One region of the Enterobacter sp. fkY84-1 genome, then DNA from elsewhere that is predicted to be linked to it. Evidence: predicted binding sites of a transcription regulator. Region 1 holds the regulator's gene; each other region holds the start of a gene.

Region 1 (3,199 bases):
GAACGTTGCAGCCCCCCAGACAACCATTGCGATCGCGGCACCAAACTCGTTACGCGCCAGCCACGGAATGGCGATCATGATAACAATCAGCAGGGTTAAGAAGCCCTTCAGCGTTCCGCTCACGGAACGGTCGGCAAATTTCCCGCCTAGATAGTTGCCAATCGAGAAGCCCACGCCAATCAGCACCAGCATCGCGGTCACAAAGAGAGGCGTTGCGTGGGTGATATCGTGCAACACCGGTGAAATATAGGTGTAGAGGGTAAACATCGCCCCTGCCCCCAGCACGGTGGTCAGCAGCGCGGAGAGCACCTGCGGGCGCATCAGCACCGCCAGCTCCTTACGCACTTCCGGACGTTCTCCGGCGCTGCCCTTTGGCAGGGAGAAGAACAAGGCCACCATCGCGACCACGCCCAGTCCGGCCGTCGCCAGGAAGGACATCCGCCAGCCAATGACCTCGCCCAGCCAGGTTGCCGCAGGAACGCCGCCGATGTTAGCGATGGTCAGGCCCATAAACATGGTGGCTACGGCGCTGGCCTGCTTGTGTTTCGGCACCACGCTTGCCGCCACAACCGACCCCAGCCCAAAGAACGCGCCGTGGTTAAGGCTGGTCAGAATACGCGAAAGCATCAACGTGGTGTAGTCCGGCGAAATGGCCGAAAGCACGTTGCCGAGGGTGAAAATCGCCATCAGGAAAATCAGCGCATTGCGGCGCGCGCGGTGTGAAAGAAGAAGCGTCATCAGCGGCGCCCCCACCATCACGCCAATGGCGTAGGCGCTGATTAACATGCCGGCCGCAGGGATCGAGACGTCCACGCCGCGGGCGATAACGGGCAGTAACCCCATCGGGGAAAATTCAGTGGTGCCAATCCCAAAAGCGCCAATCGCCAGGGCCAGCAGGGGAAAATTGATTTTCATGCGTCAACTCCGGATGCCGTGTCATGTGGTGACACAGAACAAAGAAGCGGAAAGCATGACATCAATCACAAAAAATGAGAAGTTAACAAAATGGCAAAAGATTTTTGCCTTAGGAGTAACAATCGGGGGGAGCGGGAGGGAGAAGGCTCTCCCTCCGCGTAAATCAGTGCAGCGCGGCCGTCAGACCCGCCGCGACAATCAGAGCCAGCACAACCACGGTGGTGAACAGCGAAAACTTCAGATCGGAACTCATCAATTTTTCTCCTTTTAATCCCCCCACGAAAAGTGAGCCTGCTCATTTTTGCATAATTTACGTCAAAAATCTTCCTGGATTTAGGCTGATAAACACTTTACCTCTTCCCCTTTTCATCAAGATAGGACAAAATTCCACGCTAAATTTATTAGCGTACCGGCCATTGACCCCCTCCTGACGTCCCGTGTCGTTTTCCCGGCGTGCCGCAATTCAAGATTGCGTGATAAGGGTGAGAGAAGGCAAACGTTTACCTTCAAGTTTTTCAGGAGTTTAGGATATGGTCTGGAGTGACATTTAATGGCAACAATTAAAGACGTAGCAAAACGCGCAAACGTTTCCACTACAACCGTATCACATGTAATTAACAAAACCCGCTTTGTGGCGGAAGAGACGCGCAACGCCGTCTGGGCAGCAATCAAAGAGCTGCACTATTCGCCAAGTGCGGTTGCGCGCAGCCTCAAGGTTAATCACACCAAATCCATTGGATTGCTGGCGACCAGCAGTGAAGCGGCCTATTTTGCCGAGATCATAGAAGCGGTAGAGAAGAACTGCTTCCAGAAAGGCTATACCCTGATTCTGGGCAACGCGTGGAACAGCATAGAAAAACAGCGCGCCTACCTGTCGATGATGGCGCAAAAGCGCGTCGATGGCCTGCTGGTCATGTGTTCCGAGTACCCGGAATCCGTGCTGTCGATGCTGGAAGAGTATCGCCATATCCCCATGGTGGTCATGGACTGGGGTGAAGCGCGCGCGGACTTCACCGACTCCGTCATCGACAACGCCTTCGAAGGCGGTTACATGGCGGGTCGTTACCTGATCGAACGCGGTCACCGCGAGATTGGCGTGATCCCCGGTCCGCTGGAGCGTAACACCGGCGCGGGCCGTCTGGCCGGTTTTATGAAAGCGATGGAAGAAGCGCTCATCACCGTGCCGGAAAACTGGATCGTGCAGGGCGACTTTGAGCCGGAATCAGGCTACCGCGCGATGCAGCAGATCGTTTCCCAGCAGCACCGCCCGACCGCCGTTTTCTGCGGTGGTGACATCATGGCCATGGGCGCACTCTGCGCCGCCGATGAGCTGGGTCTGCGCGTACCGCAGGATATTTCCGTGATCGGGTATGACAACGTGCGTAACGCGCGCTTTTTCACCCCGGCGCTGACAACCATTCACCAGCCAAAAGATTCGCTGGGCGAAACGGCCTTCAATATGCTGTTGGACAGGATCGTCAACAAGCGCGAAGAGTCGCAGTCCATTGAAGTTCACCCGCGCCTGATTGAACGCCGTTCCGTTGCGGACGGTCCGTTCCGCGACTACCGTCGTTAATCCCTTGACGGGGCCAGCTACGCTGGCTCCCGTAACCATTCCCGGTTTAGGGTTTCGCTGTCCCCCAGATAATCCAGCAGCCAGGCCATGGCGGGCGAGACATCATTTTGTTGCCAGGTCAGGCAGCAGGCCGCGTCCGGGAAAGGATTCTCCAGCGTCAGTTCAACCCATTCTCCGGTATCGATGCGCGGACGCGCAAAATGAGCGGGCACCATCGCGACGCACAGCCCGGCGCTGAGGCACGTCGCCGATGATTCCCAGTCAGGAGCCACCACCCGCCGCTGGTTATCCAGAAGCCAGGTGATACGCTTGGGCAATGAACGGGACGTATCCTCCAGCACCAGCGACGGCCAGTTGCGCAGCGTATCGTCGCTCAGCGGACCTTCCATCGCTGCCAGAGGATGATCGCTGGCCACCACGCATTTCCAGCTCAGCATACCCATGTCGCGAAAGGCGTAACGTCCCCCGACCGGGATCGCCTGCGTCGCGCCAATCGCCATCTCCGCCCTGCCGTCCGCCAGCGCATCCCAGACGCCGTTGAACACCTCCTGCGAGACCCGTAGCTCGACGTCAGAGAAATGACGATAGAAATCCACGATCATTTGTCGGGTGCGTTCCGGCTTCACGATGTTATCTACCGCGATGGCGAGATGCCCCCGCCAGCCGTTGGCGATCTGCTGACACTGTTCGCGGGTGATCTGCATTTTT
Region 2 (3,199 bases), 390 kb from region 1:
CGGCTTCAGGAAACGGATAGCCACCAGCGCATTTAATACCAGCTCGGCGCGCTGCTCTTTCGAGAGCATCAGATCGCGACATTTTTCCTCAAAGGAGAAATAAAGCGCAGCGTCATGAACGCAAAAGCCTGACGGGGAAAAAGCGTCCGGGGTTAACATTCGGCGGGCAAAACGAGAGCGAAACAACATGCCATTGGCTAAGTCGAGCATCATTCGGTCATGCTCGTCGCAAAAATACCAGCGCCAGTTATCGTCAGGTTTAATTCGCATGTTTCTCTCCCGTCCCCGAAACGTCCTGTACTAAAAATGTCCTGTTTGCCGCTTCGTTTATAACACCATTAATAAAAGACTATAATGTCTAAATAAGCAACAGTGACGGAATATAAAACAACCAGGGCTGGAAATAAAGCCCCGGTTGTCTGATTACGAGAAAAGATTAGATATGCGTAACGATTTCTTTAATCAGCGGCGGCCCTTTAAAAATAAAGCCGGAATAGATTTGCACCAGGGACGCACCCGCCGCCATCTTCTCACGCGCAGCTATCACGGAGTCAATGCCGCCGACGCCAATAATCGGCAGGCGGCCATTTAATTCCGCAGACAGGGCACGAATAATTTCGGTGCTTTTTAATTGCACCGGACGGCCACTTAACCCACCCGCTTCGTCACAGTTTTTCATTCCCTGCACGAGGGAACGATCGAGCGTGGTATTGGTCGCAATTACACCATCAATATTATGGCGAACCAAACTGTCGGCAACCTGGATCAATTCTTCGGCAGAAAGATCCGGGGCGATCTTAACCGCGACCGGAACATATTTGTGGTGGATCGCCTGGAGTTCATTTTGCTTATTTTTAATGGCACTCAGAAGATCGTCCAGCGCTTCACCATATTGTAAGGATCGCAGGCCCGGGGTATTGGGTGACGAAATATTCACCGCAATATAACCGGCATAGGCGTAGACTTTTTCCATACAAATCAGATAGTCATCTTTACCCTGCTCGACCGGCGTGTCTTTATTTTTGCCGATATTGATGCCCAGTATTCCGTCAAAGTGGGCTTTTTTTACGTTCTCGACCAGGTGATCAACACCGTGGTTGTTGAAGCCCATGCGGTTGATCAGCCCTTCGGCTTCCACCAGTCGGAACAGGCGCGGTTTGTCATTTCCCGGCTGCGGGCGCGGGGTGACGGTACCGATTTCAATGGAGCCAAAGCCCATCGCGCCCAGGGCATCAATGCACTCGCCATTTTTGTCCAGACCGGCCGCCAGACCCAGCGGATTTTTAAAAGTCAGCCCCATGCACTGCACAGGTTTTACCGGCACATGCTGGCGCACCAGCGCGGCCAGAGGCGTGCCGGTAATACGACGTAATTGCTGGAATGTAAATTCATGAGCGCGCTCAGGGTCGAGCTGGAAAAGGGCTTTACGAACGAAGGGGTAGTACATGAACTCTCCTGGATTCCCGGTGTGCAAACCGGGAGGGGATTATGGGCGATCCCATCGCGAAAGGGAATTGACCTGCGGCAAAAAAAACCGCGTAAAACGCAATCGTTTACCTCCCCGTCCATTTCTTATGCACTTTTTCGCATTTTAATTGCAGATAAATCATTTAGTGGAATAAACGCGCGGTGTCACACTCCTTAAAATTGTTATGAATGTTAGATAAAAGCAAACAATTAGTTATAAGGAGGAAGTATGCGCGTCATTACCCTGGCCGGAAGTCCACGATTCCCTTCGCGCTCCAGCGCCCTGCTGGAATATGCCCGTGAAAAACTGAATGCTCTGGATGTGGAAGTGTGCCACTGGAACCTGCATAACTTCGAACCTGAAGATTTGCTCTACGCCCGTTTCGACAGCCCCGCGCTGAAAACCCTCATTGAGCAACTTAACGGCGCGGACGGCCTGATCGTAGCAACGCCCATCTATAAGGCCTCCTTTTCCGGGGCCCTGAAAACCCTGCTCGATCTGCTTCCGGAACGCGCGCTGGACGGCAAGGTGGTGCTGCCGCTGGCAACGGGCGGTACGGTTGCCCATTTACTGGCCGTGGATTATGCCCTGAAGCCGGTGCTGAACGCGTTGAAAGCGCAGGAGATCCTCCACGGCGTTTTCGCCGATGACTCACAGGTCATCGACTATCAACACAAACCCCACTTTACGCCTAACCTGCAAACCCGCCTCGATAATGCTCTGGAAACGTTCTGGCATGCCCTGCATCGCCGGGATATCCAGGCCCCGGCGTTTGGTCAGCCTCAAGGAGTCGCACATGTTTAAAACGTTAACCCGCATCGGACTGGCAGGTTTGATGGCGCTTACCTCGCTGGCCCATGCCGCAGAAACGGCTCCGGAAAGTTTACGTATCGGGTATCAGAAAGGCAGCGTCAGCATGGTGCTGGCAAAAAGCCACCAGCTTCTGGAAAAACGCTTCCCGGACACCAAATTCTCCTGGGTGGAGTTCCCGGCCGGCCCGCAGATGCTGGAGGCCCTGAACGTGGGCAGTATCGATCTCGGCAGCACGGGCGATATCCCACCTATATTCGCCCAGGCCGCGGGAGCGGACCTCCTCTACGTTGGCGTTGAGCCGCCAAAGCCTAAGGCCGAAGTCATTCTGGTGCCTGAAAACAGCGACATTAAAAGCGTCGCCGATCTTAAAGGCCATAAGGTCGCTTTCCAGAAAGGTTCCAGCTCACACAACCTTTTGCTACGCGCTCTGCAAGAGGCCGGGCTTAAGTTCACCGACATTCAGCCCGTCTACCTGACTCCCGCTGACGCGCGCGCCGCGTTCCAGCAGAAGAACGTTGATGCCTGGGCCATCTGGGATCCGTACTACTCCGCCGCATTGCTGCAGGGTGGCGTTCGCGTGCTGAAAGACGGTACCACGCTGAAGCAGACCGGTTCATTTTATCTTGCCGCGCGCCCTTACGCTGAAAAGAACGGCGCATTTATTCAGGGCGTGCTGGATACCTTTACCCAGGCCGATGCCCTGACTCAGAGCCAGCGTCAGGAGAGCATTGCCCTGCTGGCGAAAACCATGGGCTTACCTGAGCCGGTGATCGCGAGCTATCTCAACCACCGTCCGCCGACCACCATTACGCCGGTGGACGCACACGTCGCCGCACTTCAGCAACAAACGGCTGACCTCTTCTATCAAAACCACCTGGTTCCAAAACAGGTCACTATTCGCGAACGCATCTGGCAACC
Region 3 (3,199 bases), 1.6 Mb from region 1:
AGCCGTTTTATCGAACGTTAGATTGGATCGACCGGGACGACGTTTTCGCTCGGGTAACAGCCCAGCACCTTCATGGAACGCGTGATCTCGCCCAGCTCGCGCAGGGCTTTCTGCATGGAAGCAGACTCCAGGTTGGCCTGGATATCGAGGTAGAACATCTCTTCCCACGGGTTACCGTGGATTGGGCGCGATTCCAGCCGGGTCATGATCAGGTTGTGATTACGCAGTACCAGCAGAGCTTCAACCAGCGCACCGGCCTGTTGGCCGGTGGCCATCAGCAGCGTGGTCTTGGCCGGTACCTGGTCAGACACATTGATTGCCTTGCGGGCCAGCACCACGAAGCGGGTAATATTTTGCGTCTGGTTCGCCAGGTTGCGTTCCAGCACCTGTAAACCATACAGCGCGCCGCCCGCTTCGCTGCCGAGCGCCGCGACGGTGGGGGAGTTCGCCTGGGCCACTTTTTCCATCGCCGCCGAGGTGCTTTCGGTGTACTCAATTTTCCAGTTCGGATAACGGTTCAGGAACTGGCTGCACTGCTGGAACGGCTGCGGGTGGCTGTAGACCGTTTCGATCGTGTTCAGGTCCGTTGAACCGGAGACCAGCACGCAGTGATCGATAGGGATCGTCAGCTCGCCGACCAGCGAAAGGCTGGTGTGCTGCAGCAAATCGTAGACGTCGTTGATGGCGCCGGAGCTGGTGTTTTCAATCGGCACCACGGCGTAATCCGCCTGGCCGGTCTCGACCTGGTTAAAAATGTCGGCAAACTTCGCGCAGCCGCTTTCAATAAATTCTTCGAAATGGCGAGCGGCATACTGACGCGCGGCCAGGTGAGAATAGGAGCCCTTTGGCCCGAGGAAAGCGATACGCGCAGAGAGCGGATTGGTTTTATTGAGGTGCTGCTGGAGTAGCGCTTGCTGGGTCAGAACGGAGTCTTCGATGATGAGCTGGAACAGCCGGGTGATGTAGTGGGCATCGAGATGATGCGCTTTGCCGAGCTGAATGAGACGTTCCAGCAGATCCCGCTCGCGGTCGATATCACGGACCGGACGATGGGAGTCCAGCTTGGCTTTACCCACTTCAACGGCAAGGGCGCGGCGTTCGGCCAGCAGCGCCAGCAGTTTCTCATCCAGCGCGCTGATTTTTACGCGCAGATCCAGTAACGGGTTTTCCGGTGTCATAGTGTTGCCTGTCTCATCTTATCGTTATCAATAAAAAAGGCCCCCCGGTGTGGGAGGCCTTGTTGTTCGTCTTCGCATTCTTTATCACACGACGAAACGCCTCCCGTTCAGGGGAAGGTAAAAAAGAATGCGAAGAAGAACGGCGTAAGTTTCATAAAGTCATCCTGTGAGTGATACCGTTAAAGTACCCGTACTGTTTTCACCCTGTCAATAAAAAACAAAAAACGCGCCCGAAGGCGCGTTGGCGGTACACTCAATTTAAAGGATTACTCTTCTTCAACTTCTTCCGCGAAGCTGGCGTCTTTCACCGACGTTGTGGCGCGACGGGCTTCACCTTTGTGTTGCACTTTATTGAGCTGCCGTTCCAGCTTGTTGATCAAATCGTTAATTGCGGTGTACATATCCTCATGTTTTGCGCTGGCGACCAGATGGCCGTTTGGAGTATTGATAGTTGCGTCAGCGATGAAACCCTGCGGCTCCTTGGACAGGATGATATGTGGATTAATCAAATGTGTTTGCCATTTATCCAGTTTGGCGAGACGGTCTGCGACGTGCTGGCGAATTGCCGGAGTAATTTCCATTTGTTTACTGGTAATGTTCATTGTCATAAATTTTACCTCTTGTCTTTCCGTCTTGGTGATTCCAGCATACCCGACCTAATGTCAAAATGTGTGATTTAGATCACGTTATTTTGTCGGTTTTTGTCAGGGAATCTTTTTTGTGAGGCAGGGCAGGAAGAGGTGAGATTTACCTTGTAGAAGGCAAAAATTGAGGCCATAGTTGACTGGATGTGTTGAGGCTAACGCGCTTCAGCGACGCTCAGAAACGAATAAAAAAACGGCAGCCTTCGGCTGCCGTTTTGCATTGAGGCAAAATCAGGTGTTGCTGCTGTTCGCGGCGATGATTTTCGCCACTTTTTCAGCCTGAGCGGTCATCTGCATCTGACGGTAAGCATTTTCCATCAGCTTCAGGCCGTCGCGCGTTGCCTGAGTATCCGGGTAATCTCGCAGCATACCTTCTACGCGGTTAACCACGGCAACCCATGCGCCACGGCGGGTATAGTAGTCCGCCACGGAGTATTCATATTTCGCCAGACGATCTTTCAGGAACACCAGACGTTTGGTGGCGTCGGTCACGTACTGGCTGTTCGGATAGCCGCGCACCAGTTTAGAGAAGTCATTGAAGGCGTCACGCGCATGCTGCGGGTCACGGTCGGAACGATCCACACCGAAGAAGCCCTGCAGCGCACTGTCATCCAGCGCCATGTTGGTGAGGCCGCGCATGTACATCACGTAGTCGATGTTAGGATGAGTCGGGTTCAGACGCATGAAACGATCGATGGTTGCCTGAGCCAGCGGCAGATCGGCATTTTTATAGTATGCGTAGATGAGATCTAACTGTACCTGCTGCGAATACGGACCAAATGGATAGCGATTATCCAACGCTTCCAGTTGCGTTATCGCCTGTTTCCAGTTACCGTCCTGCAACTTTTGTTGTGCAGTCGCATAGATTTCATTCGGCGGATTGTCAGGGACCTGTTCATTTGAACCGGAGCAGCCCACCAAAGCCAGGCTCAACGTGGCCGCTGCCACCAGATATTTCATGCGCGTCATGACGTTTTGACTTTCCTCAAATGTTTGTCCGGGAGAAACTCTGTTCCTGCTCCCGATTAAGACCAGCTACAATAGCACACTATATTAAACGGCAAAGCCGTAAAACCCAACGTTAAACGAAGAAGCAGTTTATGGCACAACGAGTAGAACTCACCGCAACAGTCTCCGAAAATCAGCTCGGTCAACGCTTAGATCAGGCTTTGGCCGAATTGTTCCCTGATTATTCGCGTTCACGCATAAAAGAATGGATCCTTGACCAGCGCGTGATGGTAAACGGCAAGATCTGGGACAAACCAAAAGAGAAAGTGTTAGGTGGGGAAGCTGTCGCCATCAATGCTGAAATCGAAGAGGAAATTCGCTTCGAGCCGCAGGATATCCCACTGGACATCGTCTATGAAGATGATGACA

The links. Region 1 encodes PurR, which represses purine synthesis genes. Its sites were predicted from a motif close to CANGCAAACGTTTGCNTG; they were not measured.
Region 2: a site for PurR is predicted at 1,543-1,560, ahead of pyrD (quinone-dependent dihydroorotate dehydrogenase). Genes of this name have one in related genera too.
Region 3: a site for PurR is predicted at 1,884-1,901, ahead of raiA (ribosome-associated translation inhibitor RaiA). Genes of this name have one in related genera too.

What each region holds. Positions count from the first base shown of each region.
Region 1 covers NZ_CP169393.1:1,970,891-1,974,089, reverse strand. Annotated here, with positions in the region: gene ACEPLT_RS09415 (MFS transporter) at 1-915, opposite strand, end outside; gene cydH (cytochrome bd-I oxidase subunit CydH) at 1,079-1,168, opposite strand; gene purR (HTH-type transcriptional repressor PurR) at 1,466-2,491, shown strand; gene punR (DNA-binding transcriptional activator PunR) at 2,509-3,199, opposite strand, start outside.
Region 2 covers NZ_CP169393.1:1,579,097-1,582,295, reverse strand. Annotated here, with positions in the region: gene zapC (cell division protein ZapC) at 1-270, opposite strand, end outside; gene pyrD (quinone-dependent dihydroorotate dehydrogenase) at 437-1,447, opposite strand; gene ssuE (NADPH-dependent FMN reductase) at 1,697-2,272, shown strand; gene ACEPLT_RS07350 (sulfonate ABC transporter substrate-binding protein) at 2,265-3,199, shown strand, end outside.
Region 3 covers NZ_CP169393.1:3,578,473-3,581,671, reverse strand. Annotated here, with positions in the region: gene ACEPLT_RS17040 (SMP-30/gluconolactonase/LRE family protein) at 1-21, shown strand, start outside; gene pheA (bifunctional chorismate mutase/prephenate dehydratase) at 18-1,178, opposite strand; Phe leader region at 1,209-1,334, opposite strand; gene pheL (pheA operon leader peptide PheL) at 1,286-1,333, opposite strand; gene raiA (ribosome-associated translation inhibitor RaiA) at 1,445-1,786, opposite strand; gene bamD (outer membrane protein assembly factor BamD) at 2,054-2,791, opposite strand; gene rluD (23S rRNA pseudouridine(1911/1915/1917) synthase RluD) at 2,923-3,199, shown strand, end outside.